Regions from separate parts of the Sphingorhabdus arenilitoris genome, predicted to be linked through region 1. Evidence: predicted binding sites of a transcription regulator. Region 1 holds the regulator's gene; the other holds the start of a gene.
The links. Region 1 encodes LexA, which represses DNA repair genes until DNA is damaged. Its sites were predicted from a motif close to GTTCCNCNCTTGTTCT; they were not measured.
Positions count from the first base shown of each region.

Region 1 (5,214 bases):
TGCCGCCGATACAGTTCAAGGTGAAGTTATCCGCATTTCCGGACGCATTGCGGATGAATTGGATCGCAATGGAGCTGTTAACTGGAACGCCGACTATAAAAAAATGGCAAATGCATTTCTATTTCATGTCGCGACGGGCAATAGTCTAACCGCTGCGCTGCTCGATGAAACAGCTAATCTGATTCAACAAATACAGAAACGGCAAGGAGATACGGAACGGCTATGCGAGATTGCGGTGCAATGGGTTAAGCTCAACCCAATTCCGTTGAAGTTACCCGCTCCGGATTATAAACGCTGATGGAAATGACCGACAAACTCACCGAAATTTGCAACGCCACCCGCGAAGAGGTTGCTCGGCGCAAGCTGGCTTATCCCGGTGGCGTCAATGCAGCATGGCCGGCGCCCTCGTCCCCGCGCGGGTTTGAGGCGGCTTTGCGGGTCAAGGCGGCGAGCGGCTTTGCCCTTATTGCTGAGATCAAGAAAGCGTCGCCGTCCAAGGGATTGATCCGCGCCGATTTTGATCCCCCTGCCCATGCCCGCGATTATCAGGCGGGCGGGGCGGCCTGCCTGTCAATCTTGACCGATGCCCCCTATTTTCAAGGGCATGAGGATTATTTGATCGCCGCGCGGGCGGCTTGCGACCTGCCGGTATTGCGCAAGGATTTTATGGTCGACCCCTGGCAATGTGCAGAGGCGCGGGCGATGGGGGCGGACGCGATCCTGATTATTGTGGCGGCGCTTTCCGACGCGCAAATGGCGGAAATTGAGGATGCGGCAATTGCGCAAGGAATGGACGTGCTGGTCGAAACGCATAATGAGGCGGAGATGGAGCGAGCGCTCATCACGCTCCAATCGCGGCTGATTGGCGTCAACAACCGGAACCTAAAGACATTTGACGTCGATTTATCGACCACAGAGCGTTTGGCGGCCATGGCCCCGCCCGAAGCGTTGCTGATCTGCGAAAGCGGTATCAGCGTCCATGCCGATTGCCTGCGCATGGAAAAACATGGCGTGCGGACATTCCTTGTCGGTGAAAGCCTGATGCGGCAAGATGACGTCGCGGCGGCAACGCAGAGGCTGTTGACCGGGTCATGACAAAGCTTACCCATATTGATGACGCGGGCAACGCCGCAATGGTTGATGTGTCGGGTAAGGCCGAAAATTTGCGAGAAGCGGTCGCCGAAGGGCGGATTAGCATGAGCGCAGAGGCGCTGCGGGCGATAAGGGACGGCATGGTCAAAAAGGGCGACGTGCTTGCTGCCGCCCGAATTGCCGGGATAATGGCGGCGAAGAAGACAAGCGAGCTGATCCCGCTTTGCCATCCGCTGATGCTTTCCAAAGTGTCCGTTGACTTTGCATTTGAAGATGATGCCATTCGGGCGACGGGCACCGCACGGTTGACTGGGCAGACAGGGGTGGAGATGGAAGCGTTGACCGCAGTTTCGGTGGCGCTGCTCACTCTATATGACATGGCGAAGGCGCTGGATAAGGCGATGGTGATTTCCGATATCCGCTTGCTCAAAAAAACCGGCGGAAAATCTGGCGATTGGACCGCCCCCCATGATTAGCGTGGAAGAGGCGCGGCAAAGGCTGCTAAAGCTTGCCTCGCTTATGCCGGTCGTTTCAACTCCCTTACCCTTGGCAAAGGGGCGGTTTTTGGCGGAAGATTTAATCGCACGGCGGCAGCAACCGGCGGCGCATATGTCGGCCATGGATGGCTATGCCGTCCGTTTTTCCGACTGCCCCGGCCCATGGTCAGTCATTGGCGAAAGCGCAGCGGGGCATCGCTATAACGGCGCATTGGCCGCAGGTGAAGCGGTCAGGATATTTACGGGCGCGCATCTGCCCGAAAATTCCGATTGCGTTATTATACAAGAAGATATTGAGAGAAGCGGAGATAATATCTCGCTTTGCGGGGATGCCCCCCATCAAAAATGGCACCATGTTCGCAAGGCTGGATCGGATTTTTCCAATGGCGACAGACTGGCCCAAGCGGGAACGCAGGTGAATGCCGGAATTATCGCGGCCGCCGCGATGGCAGGCTACGGTGACCTGCCCCTTTTTGCCGGGCCGCGCGTTGCGATAATCTCCTCCGGTGATGAGCTGGTCCCGCCGGGTTTGCCGCTGCGCACCGAACAAATCCCGTCATCCAATGCTGTCATGATTGCCGCCATGCTATCTTCGCTGCCATGTGAGGTGCAGGATTTGGGCATTGCCCGGGACAATTTGGCGTCATTGGCCGAAAAGCTGGAACAGGCAAAAGGGGCGGATATTATCGTGACCATTGGCGGGGCGTCGGTCGGCGACCATGATCTGGTCCACCGCGCCGCGACTGACGCAGGTGCAACGATGGATTTTTGGCGGATTGCCGTGCGTCCAGGAAAGCCATTAATGGCCGGAAAGCTTGGGAATTCGGTGATGTTGGGCCTGCCTGGAAATCCGGGTTCGGCCTTTGTGACCGCCTTTTTATTCCTTTTGCCGCTGGTTCGGCATATGGCTGGATCAGCGCAGCCATGGCCGACATCGCTATCCGCCCCCTGCACCACCGCCATTGCAGCAGGCGGACCGCGCGCCGAATATTTGCGCGCGGTGCTGCAAGATGGCGAATTGACGCCATTTCACATGCAAGACAGCGGCGTCACCAAACCCTTGGCGAGCGCAAATGCGCTTATCATTCGCCCGGTTGATGCACCGCCAGTAGGCGTGGGCGATATAGTTGCATATCTGCCATTGGACATATGACCAAACCGGCCATTCGGCAGCAATCTGTAAAGCGGCTTGACATAACCTGATTTGTTCCGTAATTGTTCCTACTATGTTTAACCGCATAGGGAACAGATGATGTTGACCGCTAAACAAAATGAATTGCTTCGCTTCATTCATGAACGATTGGAAGAGGGCGGCGTATCTCCTTCTTTTGAAGAGATGAAAGACGCGCTCAACCTGAAAAGCAAATCGGGTGTCCATAGGCTGATCGGCGCATTGGAAGAGAGAGGCTTTATTCGCCGCCTCCCCAACCGCGCCCGTGCCCTTGAAATATTGCAAATGCCGGAGGGCGGCGGAGCAAAATCTGTCAGCAATGTTGTTTCGTTGGCCACTAAATCAGCTGATAAGCCGAATAACGGAAAATCGGCCAATGCGATGCCGCTTGCGGCCAATGACGTCATGGAAATCCCTTTGCATGGCAGGATCGCTGCCGGTGTTCCTATTGAAGCGATGGAAACCACCGAAACGCTAGCCGTTCCGATGGCTCTATTGGGCACAGGTGAGCATTATGCATTAGAAGTGTCGGGAGATTCGATGATCGAAGCCGGAATTTTTGACGGCGATTATGCGTTGATCAAGAAAACCGATTCCGCGCGCGATGGCGAAATTGTCGTGGCATTGGTACGCGGCGAAGAGGCTACGTTAAAATATCTGCGCCGCGAAAATGGCAACATAAGGCTGGATCCGGCAAATGCCGCTTATACACCGCAAGTGTATAGCCCGCATGAAGTGTTGATTCAGGGCAAGCTTGCGGGGCTGCTGCGCCGTTACCATTAAGGGTAGCGGGGCAGTATACCGGCGCTGATTGAACGGGCTGCTGGAGCGGTTTGGGTATATTGCGGTCAGGTGTTATTATCGCTGGCCTGACTGGCAGCTACCTTACACTCTATTTTGCCGGACACCCCGCAGCCTGTTTATTTGCCCGCAATTATCCAAGGATGATGGTGACCGGCGGCGACAACGCTTTCCACGCGGGGACCCGAAAATGCATTCGATAGGTAAAAGGTCAGCCCGCCGGTTTTGGCGAGAGATTCACGGTCAGCGCGCAGCCATTTCGGCTTGCAACTACGCGGTAGCCAGCGGTCACTAACCACTATGTCAACCCGCTTACAGGCCACAGCCAATTCCATCGAGGGGATATAATACCGGCTGCGCAGAGCCAATATATTCCATCTGCGCCCATCTCGGTCGATGGTAATCACGCAAGCATCCGCCGTACATTGCGCACCGGGCCAATCGGTAATAGCAACCGGCTCTGCCTTAACCCCAGCATTCTCACGCAGCGTATCGCGAACATAATCCCCCGCTCGGTCGCGCAGGAGCGCCAATTTCCCGTCGCTACCCACCACCGCCAAATGCTTACCGTCGCCTGTGACCAATATATCTGGATATGGCGCGGTGATCATCGCGGTCAATCCGATCAGAAATAGCGGGATGCCAAAATACCTCGCCCGCCGCCGGAAAATACCAAAATATAATGCCCCCAATATCATGGCGGCAAAGGCCCATTGCGGCATAACGGGCAACATGGAAACCGCGCCGGGCGCCGCGCTGACGCCATGGGCCAAAGCCAATATTGCCCGTAAGGATATATCGGTAACCCACCAAAATGGCGCGCCCAGCCCCACCAGATCAAAGGTCAACGCCAATGCTTCGAAAGGCATCACAAGGAATGTCGTCATCGGAATTGCGATGACATTGGCCAATGCGCCATAAAGCCCGCTTTTGTGGAAATGGAAAATAGCAATCGGCGCCAATATAAGCTCAATCGCGGCCCCGGTGATCAGCAGGATAACGATGCTCCGCCCCATTTTCCTGATCAAACCATCTTGCTGTCCGGCGCGCGTAAAATTCTGCATCCACCGGCTTTCATGCAGGACAATAATTGTTGAAACCGCCGCAAAGCTTAGCTGAAAACTGGGCCCCGCCAGACTTTCCGGCCATATGAGCATGATCACGCTGGCACCAAATGCGACAAGCCGCAGGCTGATCGCATCGCGCCCCATTGCCAATGCCGCCAATATCAACAATGCGGCGACGCATGACCGGATGGTCGGCACTTCGGATCCTGTTAACAGCGTATATCCAATCGCGCCCATTGCTGCGACAGCCGCCGCAATAAGCGGCACCGGAAAACGCAATGCAATGCGCGGGAACAGCGCCAATATCCGGCTCATTAAGAGGAAAATCGCGCCGACAACCGCGGTTACATGCAGGCCGCTGATCGATAGTAAATGCGCCATTCCGCTATTGCGCATTGCCTCTGCGTCATCATCTGAAATGGCGCCGCGATCCCCGGTGGCGAGCGCTGCCGCGATTGACCCACTGCCGGGGGGCAATTGGGACGTGATATGCGCCGATAATGCACGGCGAACATTTCCTAAAGTCGGCTTGTGAGAAGAGGGTCTGTATAATGTCACATTGCCCAGGATCGTTCCTGTTGCGCCC
Region 1 is NZ_JBHSDH010000013.1:622,387-627,600, forward strand. It holds gene ACFOWX_RS07090 (ankyrin repeat domain-containing protein) at 1-298, shown strand, start outside; gene trpC (indole-3-glycerol phosphate synthase TrpC) at 304-1,095, shown strand; gene moaC (cyclic pyranopterin monophosphate synthase MoaC) at 1,092-1,568, shown strand; gene ACFOWX_RS07105 (molybdopterin molybdotransferase MoeA) at 1,561-2,742, shown strand; gene lexA (transcriptional repressor LexA) at 2,842-3,543, shown strand; gene ACFOWX_RS07115 (ComEC/Rec2 family competence protein) at 3,681-5,214, opposite strand, start outside.

Region 2 (5,214 bases), 1.0 Mb from region 1:
TACACATTTCGCACCCGCGCGATTATGAAAGCACAGATCGCCGCTGGCTGGGATGTTGCCGGAATAACCAGCGTGCGGCAATATCAGCATGGCGAAACCCGCGGGTTGGACATCGAGGCGGTCGAAGGATTAACTTTCCACCGCTGCACCGCCGAAGCAAGTGGTCCCAGTCCTTTGCGCGAATGGCGCGAGGTTTCGGTACTGGCTGATGCCATTTGCGCCCTTCACCGCCGATGGCCATTTGACTTGCTGCACGCCCATTCGCCTGCGCTCAATGGTTTGGCCGCAGCTTGGGCAGCACAGCGGCTCGGGCTACCACTGGTGTATGAGATTCGCGCTTTTTGGGAGGATGCCGCGGTCGGCAATGGCACAGGCAGCGAAGGTTCGGCCAAATACCGCCTGACCCGCGCGCTTGAAAATCACGTCGTGGCAAAGGCCGATGCGGTTGCCGTGATATGTGAAGGATTGCGCGGTGATTTGATTCAGCGCGGCGTAGCGGCGGACAAAATTATCGTTTCACCCAATGGCGTCGATATGGAGCTGTTCGGAAATCCGGCTCCGCGTGACGATGCTCTTGCCGCGCAGCTGGGCCTGATTGGCAAGGATGTTATCGGCTATATTGGCAGCTTTTACGATTATGAAGGCTTGGATGACCTGATAGCTGCAATGGCGCATATGAAAGGCAGCGTGAAGGACGCCCACTTACTGCTGGTTGGCGGCGGGCCAATGGAGGCGCCGCTGCGAGCATGGGCGCAGGCGTCACCGGCGGCAGATAAAATCCATTTCGTCGGCCGCGTCCCGCATGATCAGGTTGAGCTATATTATAGCCTTGTCGATATATTGGCCTATCCGCGCAAATCGATGCGGCTGACCGATTTGGTGACGCCCTTAAAACCGCTCGAGGCCATGGCGCAGGGGCGGCTGGTGGCGGCATCCGATGTCGGCGGGCACCGGGAATTGATCGAAGATGGCGTGACCGGCACCTTATTCCCAGCCGACAATCCTGCGGGTATCGCGGCGGCATTGGAAGGCTTATTGGATTCGCGGGCTTTATGGGACAATCGGCGTCAAACGGCCCGCGCCTTTGTTGCCAAAGAACGGAACTGGCAAGAAAATATTCATCGTTACGATCCTGTTTACCATTTGCTGTTAGGTCAGAGCAGTATTTGTAAAGCAGCCTGACAGACGGGCAAAACCGGAGCCAGTGGATATGGGTATGATAAGCCCGAACAATAACCAGATGAAAGCCATAATGATGGCGATAGGCGGCAGCGTGATTGCTGCGGCTGGCACAATGTTTATTCCTGTATCCATCCTCGAATCGATCACCGGTGCCACCGGCTTATCCGAGTTATTTCCGGCGACCGCTGCGCCGCTCGGCGATACAGCGCGGGCGTTAATCGCATTTGGCACAGGCGCCGTTGCTCTATTGCTGTTGCTCGCACTGGTGCTGCGCCCCAAAGAGGGCGAGATGGCTTCCGAAGCGCGTAGCGAAGCCGTAGATCACCATGCCGCCCGCTCGGCCGCCGAAAGCGGTCAGCAAAGCGGCGGTGCATTTGCCGCAATCAAACAGCGCTTGGCCGGGCTTATTCGCCCCAAAATGCCCTGGCAACGCGGTGAAGATGACATATTTGATCTTGCCGACCTGCCGAAATTGCGGGGCCAAGATAGTCATCCGGACGCACCCGTGCGAAAACCCATATCGGCACTAACCGATCTGGCTGGAGCCGATTTAATGGGCGATCAGCAGGCAGCTGCGCCGAATATATCTAAACTTGCCGCATCGCCGGAACAAGAAGCTTGGATGGCGGCTCAGGAGCCAAATATTGCCGTCTCGCCCGAACCAGCCCAGCCCTCGGCCCCTCTACCGGCCCCGCCACTGCCTGCCACTCCTGTGGACCAACCCGCCCCCACCGCGAAGCCCGCCCCCACCACGAAGCCAGGGGCCAGTTTGGCCGAAATGGTGGCGCAAATGGAGGCTGCGGTTGCCGAACGCAAAAAACAATTGGATGAGCTGGAAAAAGTGGCCGCACAAATGCTGCGCGCACAGGCCGAACCACAAATTGCAGTTCAAGCGCATCAACAGGCTGATGCCGAGCCGCCCATTGCGCCGCCCGCTGCACCTTTACCGGTGCCATCGCCGGCGCAGGAGCGTGCCGATCCCAAACCGATGACACGCCCACCATTGGAGGCCGTGCCAGCCTCCCCGCCGCAACCCGTAAATGCCGCCGCCGAAGAAGAAATGGACGATGCGCTCAATGCCGCTTTGGAGACATTGAGGCGGATGAATAACCGTTAATAGGAAATTTCCTTTGGCTCATTATGCCTAATCCGCGATCATCAATATGCTAATCTCTGCCGTAGTTTCAGCGTCAAGATCCGAAATATTTTCAACGATGATGTCCGCAATAAAATGCCTTTCCAGCGGGAATGGGTGATCGGGCAATAGGCTTGCCAACCGGCTGACACCGGCTTGTCCTGCGCGCCCCTGCCACAGGATATCATAGCGCAGCTGCCGTCCCTGAAATGTGGCGCTGCACCAATCGCGGCTTTCAATTTTTGTGATTTGTGCAGGGGTAATTAGTTGCATCAATTCTGATTTCAGGCGCATTTCATCGGCTGTTCCGGTCATATGCCGCACTCCTGCCGATAACGGTTCATAAATGAGCGCAGCTTTACAATTGTGCCGCTTCGCAATTCGCGGCCCATGCGAATGTCGAGCACGAGGCGCGGGTCATGCGCGGCAAGACGGCCAAATTTTGTGGCGGGCATATCCTGTTCGATCAGGAATTTTTCGATTTCGCGGTTGATAAACATTTCATCTCCTTTTCTTGCAACCGGATCCGCCACGCTCCAGCCGGAACGAATCGATGCGAACAAATCAGGAACATCAATGATAGGCGAAATCCTACTTGTCTAGGAAAAATCCTATGCTATGAAGCCGAAATGGATGAAAATGACCCTAGGGTGGTTTTGGACCGTTTGATTACGGACAATGGCGATGATTATGCTGGCTTGTCCAAATTGATCGGCAAAAATGCCGCCTATATTCAACAATATATTAAGCGCGGCACGCCGCGTTTTCTGGGTGAACGCGAACGCGGGATATTGGCCCGATATTTCGGTGTTTCCGAAACGGATCTGGGCGGGCCAGAGGGAAGAGCGCAAATGCCTGCCGGGCTGCGGCTTATGCCCAAACTGGAAATTGGTGCGTCGGCGGGCGCGGGGGCATTGACCGATGAAGAATGGATTGCGGGGCAGATTGGCTTTGATGAAAAATGGCTGAAAAAACTGGCAAGCGATATATCGCTGCTTTCGCTGATCCGGGTGCAAGGGGACAGCATGTCGCCGACTTTGCTCGATGGTGATGACATTATGGTGGATCGCGGCGCAGCACAGCGGCCCTTGCGCGATGGCATCCATGTCATTCGCATGGACGATGTGTTGATGGTGAAACGATTGGCGAAGGGGCCCGCAGGACGTTTGTCGGTGCTATCCGATAATCCATCCTATCCGGATTGGCCCGATGTTGCCGGCACCGATATTTCGGTCATTGGCCGGGTGGTCTGGACCGGCAGGCGGCTGTGATAATTCTATCAGAAAACCTTGCCATGGCGGCCTATTCGCGCCAGATAGCCAGACATGACGAATAATCTTTCTAATAGCACAGCAGCGGTGCAGCCGCCGTTAAAAGCCGCAATCATTCCTGTGACACCGCTGCAGCAAAATTGCTCGCTCATCTGGTGCACCGCCACCAATAAGGCAGCGTTGGTGGATCCCGGCGGTGATTTGCATAAGGTCAAATCGGCGCTGGCGCAGACCGGGGTCGAGCTGGAAAAGATCCTGATCACTCACGGCCATATTGACCATTGCGGAGAGGCGGGGATTTTGGCCAAGGAACTGGACGTGCCGATCGAAGGGCCGCAAAAGGAAGACCGGTTCTGGATATCGCAATTGGCCGAGGATGGACGCAAATATGGCGTCAATGGACAGGTTTTTGAACCTGATCGCTGGCTGGATGATGGCGACACGGTCACCGTGGGTAATCTGACATTGGATGTCATTCATTGTCCGGGTCATACGCCTGGCCATGTTATTTTTTACCATGGCCCATCAAAGCTTGCGATTGTCGGCGATGTCCTATTTCAAGGTTCAATTGGCCGCACGGATTTTCCGCGCGGCAATCATCAGCATCTGATCGACGCGATCACCCAGAAATTATGGCCGCTGGGCGATGATGTGACTTTCATCCCCGGCCATGGCCCCGCAAGCCAATTTGGCCATGAACGGCGGACCAACGCCTTTGTCGCTGACGATGTGCTTGCGGCGCGGCGATAGCCCAGAAAAAATAGCTATAATCGAATTTTAGGATGGTGCGGACGGCGGGACTCGAACCCGCACACCATTTCTGATAACAGATTTTAAGTCTGTAGCGTCTACCATTTCGCCACGTCCGCATAAGGTGTCGGCTGCGAAAACAATATATTGCCCTGCAGGTCAAGCTTATTGGAAAGAAAAATGAAAAACGGGACCTGATTGGGCCCCGTATCATTGCGTTCAGCCATTCAACCGTTCGCGTACTTCCTTACCCGGTTTGAAATAGGGGACGCGTTTTGACGGAACGTCCACCGATTCTCCTGTGCGCGGGTTGCGGCCTTTACGGGGGCTGCGCTCACGGGTTGAAAATGCGCCAAAGCCGCGCAGTTCGACGCGGCCACCATCGGCCAGCCGCTGAATAATCTGATTGAAGAACAGATCCACGATCCGCTCTACTTCTTCTGTTTTGAGATCCTGATTTTCGCTCTCAAGCTTTTTAACCAATTCGGATCGGATCATGTGTTTATCCCTCAAAAATGACGAACCTAGTGCAACCAACCTGCGGATATACCCCCATATAGCCGCATGCACTTCACGGAACTTAGACCATAATTTTGGCAGACTTTTTTCGATTTTACAATGAAAATGGCAAAATTCTTCGTCCCAATTGGGGTAAGGCGCATAAAAAAACCCGCCGGGCAGAAGCGCGGCGGGTTTTTTGTTTTCATTTGAAGCAGTTGCTTATTTTTCCTGCTTCTTGAGCGCTTCGCCCAAAATGTCGCCAAGCGATGCACCGGAATCGGACGAACCATATTGTTCAACCGCTTGCTTCTCTTCGGATAGTTGCAATGCCTTGATCGAGAAATTCGGTTTTTTCGAACGGTCAAATCCAGTGAC
Region 2 is NZ_JBHSDH010000013.1:1,657,629-1,662,842, reverse strand. It holds gene ACFOWX_RS12270 (TIGR04063 family PEP-CTERM/XrtA system glycosyltransferase) at 1-1,182, shown strand, start outside; gene ACFOWX_RS12265 (hypothetical protein) at 1,211-2,299, shown strand; gene ACFOWX_RS12260 (hypothetical protein) at 2,327-2,632, opposite strand; gene ACFOWX_RS12255 (hypothetical protein) at 2,629-2,817, opposite strand; gene ACFOWX_RS12250 (S24 family peptidase) at 2,947-3,588, shown strand; gene ACFOWX_RS12245 (MBL fold metallo-hydrolase) at 3,643-4,338, shown strand; tRNA gene ACFOWX_RS12240 (tRNA-Leu) at 4,372-4,457, opposite strand; gene ACFOWX_RS12235 (integration host factor subunit beta) at 4,558-4,836, opposite strand; gene rpsA (30S ribosomal protein S1) at 5,059-5,214, opposite strand, start outside.
Region 2: ACFOWX_RS12250 (S24 family peptidase) is a predicted target of LexA. The motif match lies at 2,874-2,889, and genes of this name have one in related genera.